4 regions of the Streptomyces chengbuensis genome follow, and region 2 is predicted to be linked to each of the others. Evidence: riboswitches for the same ligand, from Rfam matches in the RefSeq annotation. Region 2 holds a riboswitch; each other region holds the start of a gene.

Region 1 (3,224 bases), 4.9 Mb from region 2:
CCTGGAGCGTCTGGCGAAGCTGGTCGCCGAGGGCCTCGAGGAGCTTCCCGAGACCGTCTGAACCCGACGAATTCCCGAATGGGCCGCGGTACCGATAATTCAGGTACGGCGGCCCGCTCGTTTTATCGCCGCCCGGCCGAAATGCTTTTCCGGCAGCACAAAAAGACCGGGGGATTCAGTCCCTTTCTTTGTATACGGCGCGACTGTTAAATACGGTCGCCCACCGTGTTTACGGGATGTTGCGAAGCCCTCACACCCGCGTTGATCCGCAGCCGGTGCGCGCCCGTCGTCCGCTCGGCGTGCAGCGCGGTGAGCGCACGGGCCCGCTCGGCGTCCCCGCGGGCCACCGCGTCCACGATCGCCCCGTGCTCGGCCCACGCCTCGACGGGCCGGGCGGGCTGCTCGACGGCGTACATCCACGCGATCTTGTGCCGGAGCTGGGTCAGCAGCGAGGTGAGTCCGGGACTCCCGCACGCCTGGGCGAGCGTCTCGTGGAACCAGGCACCGAGCGAGCGCAGGTCCTCGCCCTGGCCGCGCCGCGCCCTGTCCTGACCGAGCCTGACCAGTCCGCGCAGGACCTTGAGGTGCGCCTCGGTCCGCCGCTGCGCGGCCCTGGCGGCACCGAGCGGCTCCAGCAGCAGCCGGATCTCCAGCAGGTCCGCGGCCTCCTGCTCGGTGGGCTCCGCCACGCACGCGCCGGCGTGGCGGCGGGTGACCACGAACCCCTCCGACTCCAGGGTGCGCAGCGCCTCGCGGACCGGGACGCGGGAGACGCCGTAGCGGCGCGCCAGCTGCTCCTCGGTGAGCCGGCTGCCGCGCTCGAACACACCGGAGACGATGTCGTCGCGGATCGCCGTGCACACCGAGCGCGCGGGAATGCGCATACCGAACCTCCGCTTTAATCGCCGCGAAACCCCGTCGAGCGACGTCTGTTTCGGTGACTCTATGGCAGGTGGCCGGAATTTCCGAAGACCCATGGTAATCCATGGATATCTTTTGGCCGGAATACGCCGAAAGCCCCGGCTCGGAGAGAGCCGGGGCTTCGGTGGGAAGAGGCGCGTGCGTCAGACGCGGACGCCGTGCGAGCGGAGGTACGAGACCGGGTCGATGTCCGAGCCGTAGTCCTCGCCGGTGCGGGCCTCGAAGTGGAGGTGGGGTCCGGACGAGTTGCCGGTCGACCCGGAGAGGCCGATCTGCTGCCCCGGGGTGACCTGCTGTCCGACCGAGACGCTGATCGAGGACAGGTGGCCGTACTGCGTGTACGTGCCGTCGTGCATGCGCAGGACGACGTTGTTGCCGTAGGCGCCGCCCCAGCCGGCCTCCACGACGGTGCCCATGCCGACGGCGACGACCTCGGTGCCGGAGGCGGCGTGGAAGTCGACGCCGGTGTGGCTGCCGGAGGACCACTGGCCGCCCCCGGCGTGGTAGTCGGTGCTCACGTAGGAGCCGGCGACCGGCAGCGTGTAGGTCATCAGCCGCTTGCGCTCGGCCTCGCGGGCGGCGCGCTCCGCGGCGTCACGGGCCGCCTCCACCCGGAGCTCGGCCTTGCGCTTGGCCTCGGCCTCGGCCCTCTCCTGGGCCGCGGACAGGGCGGCCTCCTGCTGCTGGGCATCCGCCTGGGCGTCGATCTGCTCGGCGAGCGAGTCGAGGGCGACGGCCTGGGTCAGTCCGGTGTCCTCGACGGGAGCGGACACCTCGGGCTCGGCGGCGAAGGCCGGGGAGGCGAGGGTACCGATGACGCCGGTGGTGGCGATGGCCGCGGCGGAGGCGACGCCCGCGCTCTTGCGCGACAGGCGGCTCGGACCACGGTGCTTCCCGGTGGCACGGGTGAACGCCATGTAGTGGCTGATCCTTTCCTTCCTTCTCGCCTACCGGGTTAGCTGACGGGTTCGGAGCAGGAAGGTCTCCTACGGGCCCCTCCGCGCGGTGGCGAAGGCACCCGATTCACCCCAGGGACATGTGGGTCCCCGGCTCCCCAGGCTCGCGCCGGACGGGGACTCGGCGATGGCTGCCCGATGCCGCGGGTGCGGCGCGTGCAAGTGGCGGACAGCGCAGAAGACGCTAGGCCGATCTTCGTCCAATCACCAAACAGACACGGATATTTGTAGTGCACGCCACAGGGCAGACACTTCCCCTCCCCATCAAACCGGACATACGGGAAGGCCGTTCCGGGCACGAGAAAAGGCCCCGTTGGCGCGAAGCCGACGGAGCCTTTGTCCCGTGCGCCCGAGGGCGAGGGCCAATCAGCCGGTGACCACGGTCACTTCACCGATGCCGAGCGCCCGTACGGGCTCCTCGATCTCGGAAGCGTCCCCCACGAGGACCGTGACGAGCCGGTCCACGGGGAAGGCGTTGACGACCGCGGCGGTCGCCTCGACCGTGCCGGTTTCGGCCAGCCGCGCGTACAACTGGGCCTGGTAGTCGTCCGGGAGACCCTGCTCCACCTGGTCGGCCAGCGTGCCGGCGACGGAGGCGGCCGTCTCGTACTTCAGCGGGGCGACGCCCACCAGGTTCTGCACGGCGACGTCGCGCTCCGCGTCGGTGAGACCCTCCGCGGCGAGGGTGCGCAGCACCGTGAAGAGGTCGTCGAGCGCGGGCCCGGTGTTCGGGGTGTCGACCGAGCCGCTGATGGCGAGCATCGAGGCTCCGCCGGGTCCGCCCGGGGCCGCCGGGGTGTCCGAACGCAGCACCTGGCCGAAGGCCCGCACGCCGTAGGTGTAGCCCTTCTCCTCGCGCAGGACGCGGTCCAGGCGGGAGGTGAGCGTGCCGCCCAGGCAGTAGGTGCCGAGGACCTGTGCGGGCCAGACCCGGTCGTGACGGTCGGGGCCGATCCGCCCGATCAGCAGCTGGGTCTGCACGGCACCGGGACGGTCGACGATGACGACACGGCCCGTGTCGTCGGCGGTGATCGGCGGCATCGGGCGGCTCCGGGCCGAGTCGCCCGTCCAGGCGCCGAGCGTGTCGGCCAGCACGGCGTCCAGGTCCACGCCCTCGAGATCGCCGACGACCACGGCAGTGGCCGTGGCCGGGCGGACGTGCGCCTCGTAGAAGGCCCGGACAGCGGCGGAGTCGATGCGCTCGACGGTCTCCTCCGTGCCCTGACGCGGACGGGACATCCGGGAGGAGGCCGGGAAGAGCTGCCGGGAGAGCTCCTTGGCGGCCCGGCGGGCGGGGTTCGCCGTCTCGTGCGGGATCTCGTCCAGCCGGTTGCGGACGAGCCGCTC
Region 2 (3,224 bases):
GGCAGGCGGACACCGGCGGGCGCAGCGCCAAGCGCCAAGTGTGCGCCCAAATACGTTCTCGCGTAGCAGAGTTCACCGCTTTGAGGGACAGATATATGCATATCCTGGTGGATCCCCTGCCATGGAGCCGGCGACGGTGGCAGTCTGGCGCGAAGCGCAGTCCGAGGCTGTTCCGGCACCCGCATCCGCTGCGTGCCGCGCTCCGGCAGCCCCGGTGGGAAAGGGACAGCTCGCCATGGCAGACCATCAGGAAGCCTCCGTCACACTGCCGAGCGATCCCGCCTCGGTATCCACCGCGCGCAGATACGTCTCCGAGGTCCTCGGCGAATGGGGACTGCCGGGGGAGACCGAGACCGCCGACACCGTCCGTCTCATCGTCTCCGAACTCGCCACCAACGCCGTCCAGCACACCTTCGGGCTGTCGCCGACCTTCACGGTCGACGTACGCCTCGAGCGTGACGAGCGCCTGTGCATCGGTGTCACGGACAGCCATCCGCGCCGCCCCCAGCGCCTGCCCGCGGCCGTGCAGCAGGACAACGGCCGCGGCATGGTGATCATCCGCTGGCTCGTCGCGGAGTGCGGCGGCAAGCTGCACGTCGACCCCACCCCCGAGGGCGGCAAGACCGTGTGGATCGCGATGCCCTGGAGCGCGGCCGAGGTGGAGCGTCCCGAGTGAGCGCCCGGACCGGCGCCGCCCCGAGCGTCCGGGCGGGCCGCGCGCGGCCTCACTGCCGCGGGGCGGGACTCCCGCACCCCCGGCAACCGGCGGCCGCATCGAGCGGCGCCCGGGGAGCGGCGTCGGCCGAGGCTCGGGCGAACCCCGACCTCAGGGCGCGCAACGATCCCGCCGCCGGCCCCCACTCCTCACCACGGTGCGCCACCGAGATGGTGCTGCGGAACGCCGCCGGTTCCAGCCGTCGCACGCCGAGCGGGGACTCGGCCGTCGCCGCTGCCGTCTCCGGCACGGCCGCGACTCCCATCCCCGCACTCACCAGGGCGTACCAGGGGGACCGGCACACCACGGCCGGGGTCGCCCAGGCTCGTGCCGGAGCGCTCTCCACGCCCTTCCGCGGCGGGTGCGCAGGAGCACTGCTGATCAGCGGCCGGCCCGCCGGCTCCGACAGCGGAAGCCCGGTCCGGTTCCCGTCCGTGGCGCTGCCGGTCGACCGGCTCGGACGCACGCTGCGGCGGCCGCGCACCAGGCGCGCCGTGGAGGGAGTGAGCGGCGGGGCCCTCGCCTCCCTGCGGCTGACGCCCGTGACCGCTCCGCTGCTCCGGTGACGTCCCGACGGCCGGCGGGCGACACCGGAGCCCGGTGCGCCCGGCCGGCGCACCGGGCGGACGGCGCTGTTCGCCGGACACGGCCTCTAGCGCACGCGCCCGTAACGGACGCTCTTGGACCAGATCTTGGTCAGCTTCACGACGGAACCGGTCTTCGGCGAGTGCCAGATCTTCCCGGCCCCGGCGTAGATGCCGACGTGGTACACGTGTCCCCGCGAATGGAAGAACACCAGGTCACCGCGCTGCCGCTGGGAGGAGGAGATATGGCGGGTGCGGTTGTACTGCTGCTGGGCCGTGCGCGGCAGTTTCTTGCCCGCCTTCTTGTAGGCGTAGAGCGTGAGCCCGGAGCAGTCGAAGCGGCTCGGACCGGTGGCTCCGTACCTGTACGGCGCTCCCTTCTTCGAAGCGGCGACCTTCAGAGCCTTCGTCGCGTACGCCGAGGCCGCCTGGGCCTCCGTCGCACCGCCCGGCACGATCAGTGAGCCGCCGACGGCGGCGATCGTGAGTGCCGAGACGGCACCCGTCCGGGACAGCAGGGACGGGAGATGTGTCTGCGCAGTCATGCGCAACCCTTCGTCAGCCGCCTGTGAAGGATGACCTGTCGGGTTCGGACTGGCGAAGATGCCCGGCCGCTCACGCGGCTTCACCCCAAGGACCTGCCACCGTCCGGCGGCCGGCCCGCACTGCTGGGTCCTCCACTCCTGCCGAAGCCCTCATGTCGACCAGGCATCCGGTGCGGCGGCAGGACTCGGCGTCCGCCCGGACCGCCCCGCCGCGGTGGCGGGGGCTTGTCGTCCCAGGGATCTTGACCCACGAACTGCCGGATTTCCGAGTCGAAACGACGATTTGTGAGGCTCCTCACCACTGATCTGTTCGAGTGGACAGAGCCGTTCGGGGGACATGGCGTCGGCGGGCGACGAGCCCCGTACCTGCGACGAAGCCGGCCATTGGGCCAATTGGGCGATGCCGTTGCGCAACTTGCACGGGACGAAAGTCGAAGCCCGTGCTGGTCCGGATGGGCGACACCCACTCGTACGCTTCGCGGGCGCGTCGGACGTCCCACGAGACCCGTTTTCCGGTGGGTCGTCAACTCGGCTCCTCCGGCGGCACGGTGATTCGGGATGCCCTGCGCTCCCCGTCCAACACCCGCAGGGCGCGCGCCAATGTGGCCGTGTGCAGCTCGCTCTCACCGCGCATGTGCATGACCGTCAGGGCGTCCCGGAGGGCCGTGGCCCGGGCGACCAGGGCCTGTGCGGCGCGCAGGGCGCCATACGTGTGTGCCCCGCGTGCCGGGTTGATCCTTCCCAGTTGGTCGACCACTTCGAGATAGCGGTCGATGAACTCGCTCTCGGCGCACGTCAGTGCGGGCAGGGGCGGTAGTTCCGGCGGCAGCACCGACGGCTCACCCGAGGCCGGCGGAAGTCAGCGACGCCTTCCGGTTCTTGACGAGGTGATCGATCAGTCCGTACTCCAGGGCGCCCGCGGCGTCGAACACGGTGGCGCGGTCGAGGTCGGCGGCGATGCGCTCCACGCTCTGGCCGGAATGGCGCACGAGCATGGCGGCGAGTTGCTCCCGCAGCCGCAGCAATTCCTGTGCCTGGACATCCAGATCGGTGGGCTGCCCCTGAACCGGCTCAGGCAGGGAGGGCTGCTGCACGACGACGCGCGCACCGGGCAGGGCCATGCGCTTGCCCGGGGCGCCGGCGGCGAGGAGCACGGCGGCGGTCGACGCGGCCTGTCCCAGACAGGTGGTGACGATGTCGCAGGTCACCGTCTGCATGGTGTCGTAGACGGCGGACATGGCGCTGATCGAGCCGCCGGGCGAGTTGATGCAGAGCGAGATGTCCTGGTCCGGCGCGGCGTACTCCAGGTAGAGGAGCTGTGCGATGACGTCGTTGGCCGAGGTGGCGTCGACGGGAGCGCCGAGGAGGACGATCCGCTCG
Region 3 (3,224 bases), 3.7 Mb from region 2:
CGTAGAAGCGCACACCGCCGACGACCTTGTAGGGCAGGCCGACGCGGATGAAGATCTCCTCGAAGACGCGGGACTGGGCGTTGGTCCGGTAGAAGACCGCCACATCGCCGGCCTTGGCCTCGCCCGCGTCCGTCAGCCGGTCGATCTCGTCCGCGACGAACTGGGCCTCGTCGTGCTCGGTGTCCGCGACGTAGCCGGTGATCTGCGCACCGGCGCCGGCGTTCGTCCACAGGTTCTTGGGACGGCGGCTCTCGTTCCGCTCGATCACGGCGTTGGCCGCCGAGAGGATCGTCTGGGACGAGCGGTAGTTCTGCTCGAGCAGGATCGTGGTCGCGTCCGGGTAGTCCTCCTCGAACTGGAGGATGTTGCGGATCGTGGCACCGCGGAACGCGTAGATCGACTGGTCGGCGTCGCCCACCACGCACAGCTCGGCGGGGCCGAGGTCCTCGTAACCCGTGCCCACCAGCTCGCGCACGAGCGTGTACTGGGCGTGGTTGGTGTCCTGGTACTCGTCGACCAGGACGTGGCGGAACCGGCGGCGGTAGTGCTCGGCGACGTCCGGGAACGCCTGGAGCAGGTGGACCGTGGTCATGATGATGTCGTCGAAGTCCAGGGCGTTGGCCTCGCGGAGCCGCGCCTGGTACATCCGGTACGCCTCGGCCAGCGTCTTCTCGAAACCGTCGGCGGCCTGGTCGGCGAAGGTCTCCTCGTCGATCAGCTCGTTCTTCAGGTTGGAGACCTTGGCGCTGAACGACTTCGGCGGGTACCGCTTCGGGTCGAGGTCCAGGTCGCGGCAGACCAGGGCCATCAGCCGCTTGGAGTCCGCGGCGTCGTAGATCGAGAAGGACGACGTGAAGCCGAGCTTCTTGCTCTCCCGGCGCAGTATGCGGACACAGGCGCTGTGGAACGTGGAGACCCACATGGCGCGGGCGCGCGGGCCGACGAGCTGCTCGACGCGCTCCTTCATCTCGCCCGCGGCCTTGTTGGTGAACGTGATCGCCAGTATCTGGCCGGGGTGGACGTCGCGGGTCGCCAGCAGATGGGCGATCCGGTGGGTCAGCACCCGGGTCTTGCCGGAGCCGGCACCGGCGACGATGAGGAGCGGCGACCCCGTGTGGACGACGGCGGCGCGCTGCTGCTCGTTCAGCCCGTCGAGAAGGGCCGCCGGGTCGATGACGGGACGCGGGGCGCCGTCCCGGTAGTAGGCGTCCCCGGACGGAGGCACGTCGAACCTGCCCTGGAAGAGGTCGTGCGGGACCTCCTCCGCGGGCGGGTGCTCGTCGCCCTCCGGCGGCGGGGGCTCCTCCGGGGCCGAGGTGCGCTGGAGGTCCGCCAGGAAGCTGTCGTCAAAGAGGCTGCTCATCGCTCTCCGAGTCTAGGCGGCCCCACCGACAGCCCGCCGCCGCCTTCGCGGGAATCACCACCGGACACCTCCGGTCATGACACGGACACACAGCGCCAAGGTCACGAAAATGTATCGGGCATATCGACCACTCTCCTTCACAGCAGCACCACACTTTGGCTAGCGTGCTCGCCCAGGCAGCCCGTACCCCCTTCGGCGAACCACGCCGGCCGGGCAGCCGCGCCGAATCCGTGCCCCTCGCAGAGGAGTTCGGAACCGGGGACCCACTCAACAGCACAACTGGGGTGAATCGGGCCGCTTTTCCACGGGCCCGTAGGGCAAACCTTCCGTTCCGTCCGAACCCGACAGCTAACCCGGTAGGCGTTCCACGGAAGGAGATGCCGGCCTTGGCGTCGCACCGCAAGCCGCGCAGCCGCACTCGTACGAACACACCCGCCGTCGGGTTCACGACGGCCGCCATAGCGGGGGTCTCGCTCCTCTCGGCCCAGAATGCGACAGCCGACCCGAAGCCCAGCATCGAGGAAGTCCAGAAGAAGGTCGACGACCTCTACCGGCAGGCGGGTTCGTCGACCCAGGAGTACAACAAGGCGAAGGAGTCCACCGAGCAGCAGCGCCGCACGGTGGACCGGGCCCTCGACGAGGCCGCCGAGCGCACCGAGGCGCTCAACGAGTCCCGCCGGGCCCTCGGCAGCTACGCGGCGGCCCAGTACCGCACCGGCGCCGTCACCCCGACCGCCGCGCTGCTCTTCGCGGACAACCCGCAGTCCTACGCCGACCAGACGCAGCTGATGGACCGGCTCACCGAGCAGCAGCGCAGCGCCATCGCGGACTACGAGACCCAGCGGGCCGAGGCCGCCGAGCAGCGCGCACAGGCCACCAAGAGCCTGGAGACACTCACGGATTCCCAGGAGTCGCTGCGCGCCAGGAAGCAGGCCGTCCAGAAGAAGCTCGCGGAGGCGAGGGAACTGCTCTCGCAGCTGACCGCCGAGGAGCGTGCGCGGCTCGCCGAACTCGAGCGGAAGAAGGAGGAGGAGGCCCGCCGGAAGGCCGAGGCCCGGGCCAAGGCGGAGGCCGAGGCCGAGGCCGAGCGGCAGCGCCAGGAGCGTGAACGGCAGGCGCAGGAGCAGACGGGCACCGGCACGGAGACCGGCGCCGGGGCGGGAACCGGCTCGGGCTCCGGAACCGCGGGCGGCACGTACGCGGCCAAGGCCGAGAAGGTGCTGTCCTTCGCGCGCGCCCAGATCGGCAAGCCGTACGTCTGGGGCGCGACGGGCCCGAGCTCGTACGACTGCTCCGGACTCACCCAGGCGGCCTGGCGGGCGGCGGGCGTCGATCTGCCCCGCACCACCTGGGACCAGGTGAAGGCCGGGCAGAGCGTGGCGACGGCCGATCTCCTCCCCGGTGACCTGGTCTTCTTCTACGACGACATCAGCCACGTCGGGATCTACATCGGCGACGGGAAGATGATCCACGCCCCCAAGCCGGGCGCGAACGTCCGCGAGGAGTCGATCTACTACATGCCGATCCACAGCAGCGTCCGCCCCGCGTAGCGGTCACGCGCCGCGGACGGCCCGTTCCGCGCTCACGCCGCAACGGCCCCTGGCAGAGGGGGTTGCGGCGTGAGCCGCGCAGGGGGAGGGGCGGGCGTCCAGGCCCCCGGAGGGCCTCGCCGGACGGAGTCCTCGCGGCCCCCCCGGGGGCGCCGCCCCGACTTCGGCGGGCAGGGAACGCCGTGCGGGGCCGCGGGCCGCTCAGGTCCCCGCTTCCGGACCGCTCAGCTCCACAGGGTCGCGATGAAGACGTTCGCCAGGGTCAGGCCGCCGACCGCCCCGAACACGCGCTTGTCCACCGTCTCCTCGTC
Region 4 (3,224 bases), 6.2 Mb from region 2:
GACGCAGCGTCAGATCGAGACCCCGTGCCGGCGCAGGTAGGCCAGCGGGTCGATGTCCGATCCGTAACCGGGGCTGGTGCGGATCTCGAAGTGCAGGTGCGGGCCGGTGGAGTTGCCGGTCGAGCCCGACAGGCCGATCTGCTGTCCGCCGGTGACGCCCTCCCCGGAGGAGACGGAGAGCTGGGAGAGGTGGGCGTACTGGGAGTACGTGCCGTCGTTGTGCTTGATGACGACCTCGTTGCCGTACGAACCGCTCCAGCCGGCCGAGACGACGGTGCCCGGGCCGACCGACTTCACGGACGTGCCGGTGGAGGCGATGAAGTCCACACCGGTGTGGTAACCGCTGGACCACATGGCACCCGCGGTCTTGTACGAGGTGCTGATCCCACCGACCACCGGGGCGAAGTAGCCCGAGGGGAGGTTCTTGACGGCGGTGTCGGCGGCCGGGGCCTGGACCGGGGCGGCCGCGGGGGCCGCGGCGCCGCGCTCGGCGGTGCGGGAGGCGCGCTCGGCGGAGGCTGCCGGCTTCTGGGCCTTGGCCTGCGCCTTGGCCTGCGCCTCGGCCTCGGACTTGACCGGGGCGTCGGCCTTGCGCTCGGGCTTCGACTGGGCCTTCGCCTGCGGCTTGACGTCGCCCGTGGCCTTCGGCTTGCCGTGGAGGCTGAGCTTCAGCCCCGGGTGGATCAGCGAGGGGTTCTCCCCGACGGCGGCGCGGTTGTCGGCCCAGAGCTTCTTCCAGCCGCCCGCGACGTGCTGCTCGGCCGCGATCTTCGACAGATGGTCACCCGCCACGACGGTGTAGGCCTTGGCGGCCTTGCCCGTCTGCGGCGCCTGGGGGACGAGGGCCTTGTGGGTGGTCGGGGCGGCGTGTCCGGCGGCAGGCACGGACTGCCCGGCGGCGTTCGCGCCGGCGGCACCGATGAACGGGATGGCGATGACGGCTCCGCCCGTACTGGCGGCGACGAATCCGCGCTTGAACGGGCTGGTCCTCGGACGGCGGTGCTTCCCCTTACCGGGCATGGCGCATTCCTCTCCGTCGCCTGCGAGGTGAGCTGTCGGGTTCGGGCTGGAGCTGCCCGGCCGTGTGTGCACACGGCTTCACCCCGAGCCGTCCTGGGTCACGGAACGGCGCAGTACCTGGGTCCCCCGCTCCTGCCACATGTGGGTGGGTGCGATATTCCGGACGGCGGCAGGATTAGGCGTTCCGACCGGATTGCGGTGACCGTAAGCGAGTCGGGTCGGGGCGAACAAGCCGTCATTTCCCCCCTGAATCGATCTGCCGGATATCAGCGCACATTTCCCGGTCACGCTCCGTGGACTACGGATCTTCGCATCCCACGCGGGCAAGGGAGTTGGACCTGCGCGCACTCCACGGAACGTCACGGATATGATTCAGCTCACGGGCGGTTGCCATCTCGTTTGCAACCGGGGCGCGCTATCCGAAAGCGACCAATTCGGACACATCGCCCATTATGGATGGAATGCAATTTCGGGTGCGACTGGCGCGGAAAAACGCCTTCCGCCCGTCCAGCAGGAATCCCATTCACGCGACGGGTCAATTGCCGGATTTCATCCCACCCGCTCACACCGCGCCGGACCGCTCCCGGCCGGCGCCCCCGCACCACGTGCCGTGACTCACACGCGACGGCAGCGCAGCGCCCTGGCGTCGAGGTCCCCGCGGAGACCGGTGTGGAGCCCGTGGTGGAGCGGCACGGCGCCGCGGTGGCGGCGGCCGTGTCCTGGCCGCGTACTCCGCCGCGGGTCGAGGCCGCGCAGCCGGAGCCGCGATGGGCGCTCGCCGTAACGCTGCGAGGGCAGCCAGGCCAGGGCGGCCGTCTCGTCGCCGCGGACGTACTGCACGGCGCTCAGCTGCGTCCCCCGGCGGACGCAGCCGGTACAGCTCGCCGTGCTGGACGAGCGGCCCGATCGTCTTGCGGAGCTCCACCGAGTCGCGCGCCCTCCGCCGGCTCCTCCTCGCTCCATGCGGGAAGATCGCCGCCGATGCCGAGCGTCCCGGCCGTCGCGCTGACGAAACGGTGCCCCAGCGCTCGACCACGTCCGCGTCGTCGCGGAGGCTGTGGCGCGGGCCGAGCGCGAGCCCGTGCAACCCGCCCTCGGAGTCGGGCCGCAGTTCCTCCCCGCCGTCGGCCCCGTGTGCCGTGACGAGACGCCACTCGGTGCCACGCGCTCGGGCGTGCGCACGGACAGCGCCGGCGTACGAAGCGGGGGCCGCTCCCGACCGGGTAATCCTCGTGCCCGTCCAGGGGCGACTCGAACGGTACGGCGCGAGGGGGTCGGCGGCCGGCCCTTCGGCGTCGGCCGGGCCGATGCGCTGCTCCCGGTGCGGATGGAGGAGTTCGTCCCGGTCGGTGAGGAGCAGTGCGTCATGGCTCCTCCTGCCGAACAGCAGCCGGATCCGATCGGCGCCGATCGTCTCGACCATCCAGATCCATCAGAATCGAACAACTCGGCACAACATCGGGCAGGTTCGGCCGCAGGGCAACGGGCGGGCGGGGACGGGTCGAAATAATTGCCTGAGGAATCGATGTCGTAGTGTCAGCACCGCGCCATCGTCGGCGAGCAGCGCCGACCGCAGACACGGAGGAGCCCCCGTGACGCAGCAGCTGCCCCAGACCCCGTCGACCGAACCCGAGCTCTCCGGTGTGCGCAACTTCCGGGACGTGGGCGGACTGCCGACCGTGGACGGACGGCGCGTGCGGTACGGACGGCTCTTCCGCAGCGGCCACCTCGCACACGCGACGGACACCGACGCGGCCTTCCTCTCCTCGCTCGGGCTCCACACGATCTTCGACTTCCGCAACAGCGCGGACCAGCGGCTGGAGGGCCCGGACGTCGAGCTCGCCGGGGTGCGCAACGTCAACATCCCGCTGTCCGACCCCGCCGACGGGGCCGAGTTCTGGCGGATGGTCCGCGACGGCGACCTGGACCAGCTGAAGTCGATCCTCGCCGACGGCCAGGCTGCCGGGCGGATGATCGCCTCCTACCGCCTGATCATCAAGGAACGCACCGCCGAGCACAGCCGTGTCCTGCACGCGCTGGCCGAGGACAGCACCCCGGCTCTCATGCACTGTGCCGCGGGAAAGGACCGGGCGGGCCTCTCCATCGCCGTCTCGCTGCTGGCCGTGGGAGTCGAGCGGGACGCGATCGAGGCGGACTACCTCAAGTCGAACGACCCCCACCGGCGCTACAAGGTGCGCCGCAGC

Evidence for each region. Region 2 has a riboswitch for cyclic di-AMP ahead of QRN89_RS04475 (C40 family peptidase). Riboswitches for the same ligand answer to the same signal wherever they lie in the genome.
Region 1: linked by a shared signal. The riboswitch ahead of QRN89_RS26100 (M23 family metallopeptidase) and the one ahead of QRN89_RS04475 (C40 family peptidase) in region 2 are both predicted to bind cyclic di-AMP.
Region 3: linked by a shared signal. The riboswitch ahead of QRN89_RS21165 (C40 family peptidase) and the one ahead of QRN89_RS04475 (C40 family peptidase) in region 2 are both predicted to bind cyclic di-AMP.
Region 4: linked by a shared signal. The riboswitch ahead of QRN89_RS31210 (M23 family metallopeptidase) and the one ahead of QRN89_RS04475 (C40 family peptidase) in region 2 are both predicted to bind cyclic di-AMP.

What each region holds. Positions count from the first base shown of each region.
Region 1 is NZ_CP129137.1:5,911,254-5,914,477, reverse strand. It holds gene QRN89_RS26110 (HPr family phosphocarrier protein) at 1-61, shown strand, start outside; gene QRN89_RS26105 (GntR family transcriptional regulator) at 207-884, opposite strand; gene QRN89_RS26100 (M23 family metallopeptidase) at 1,065-1,838, opposite strand; cyclic di-AMP (ydaO/yuaA leader) riboswitch at 1,852-2,014, opposite strand; gene QRN89_RS26095 (M16 family metallopeptidase) at 2,244-3,224, opposite strand, start outside.
Region 2 is NZ_CP129137.1:1,003,540-1,006,763, reverse strand. It holds gene QRN89_RS04490 (ATP-binding protein) at 236-676, shown strand; gene QRN89_RS35780 (hypothetical protein) at 886-1,281, shown strand; gene QRN89_RS04475 (C40 family peptidase) at 1,368-1,844, opposite strand; cyclic di-AMP (ydaO/yuaA leader) riboswitch at 1,848-2,003, opposite strand; gene QRN89_RS04470 (hypothetical protein) at 2,368-2,676, opposite strand; gene QRN89_RS04465 (ATP-dependent Clp protease proteolytic subunit) at 2,684-3,224, opposite strand, start outside.
Region 3 is NZ_CP129137.1:4,747,666-4,750,889, reverse strand. It holds gene pcrA (DNA helicase PcrA) at 1-1,363, opposite strand, end outside; cyclic di-AMP (ydaO/yuaA leader) riboswitch at 1,574-1,742, shown strand; gene QRN89_RS21165 (C40 family peptidase) at 1,750-2,913, shown strand; gene QRN89_RS21160 (hypothetical protein) at 3,138-3,224, opposite strand, start outside.
Region 4 is NZ_CP129137.1:7,158,831-7,162,054, reverse strand. It holds gene QRN89_RS31210 (M23 family metallopeptidase) at 10-1,020, opposite strand; cyclic di-AMP (ydaO/yuaA leader) riboswitch at 1,025-1,184, opposite strand; partial or broken gene QRN89_RS31205 (GH36 C-terminal domain-containing protein) at 1,636-2,060, opposite strand; gene QRN89_RS31200 (tyrosine-protein phosphatase) at 2,613-3,224, shown strand, end outside.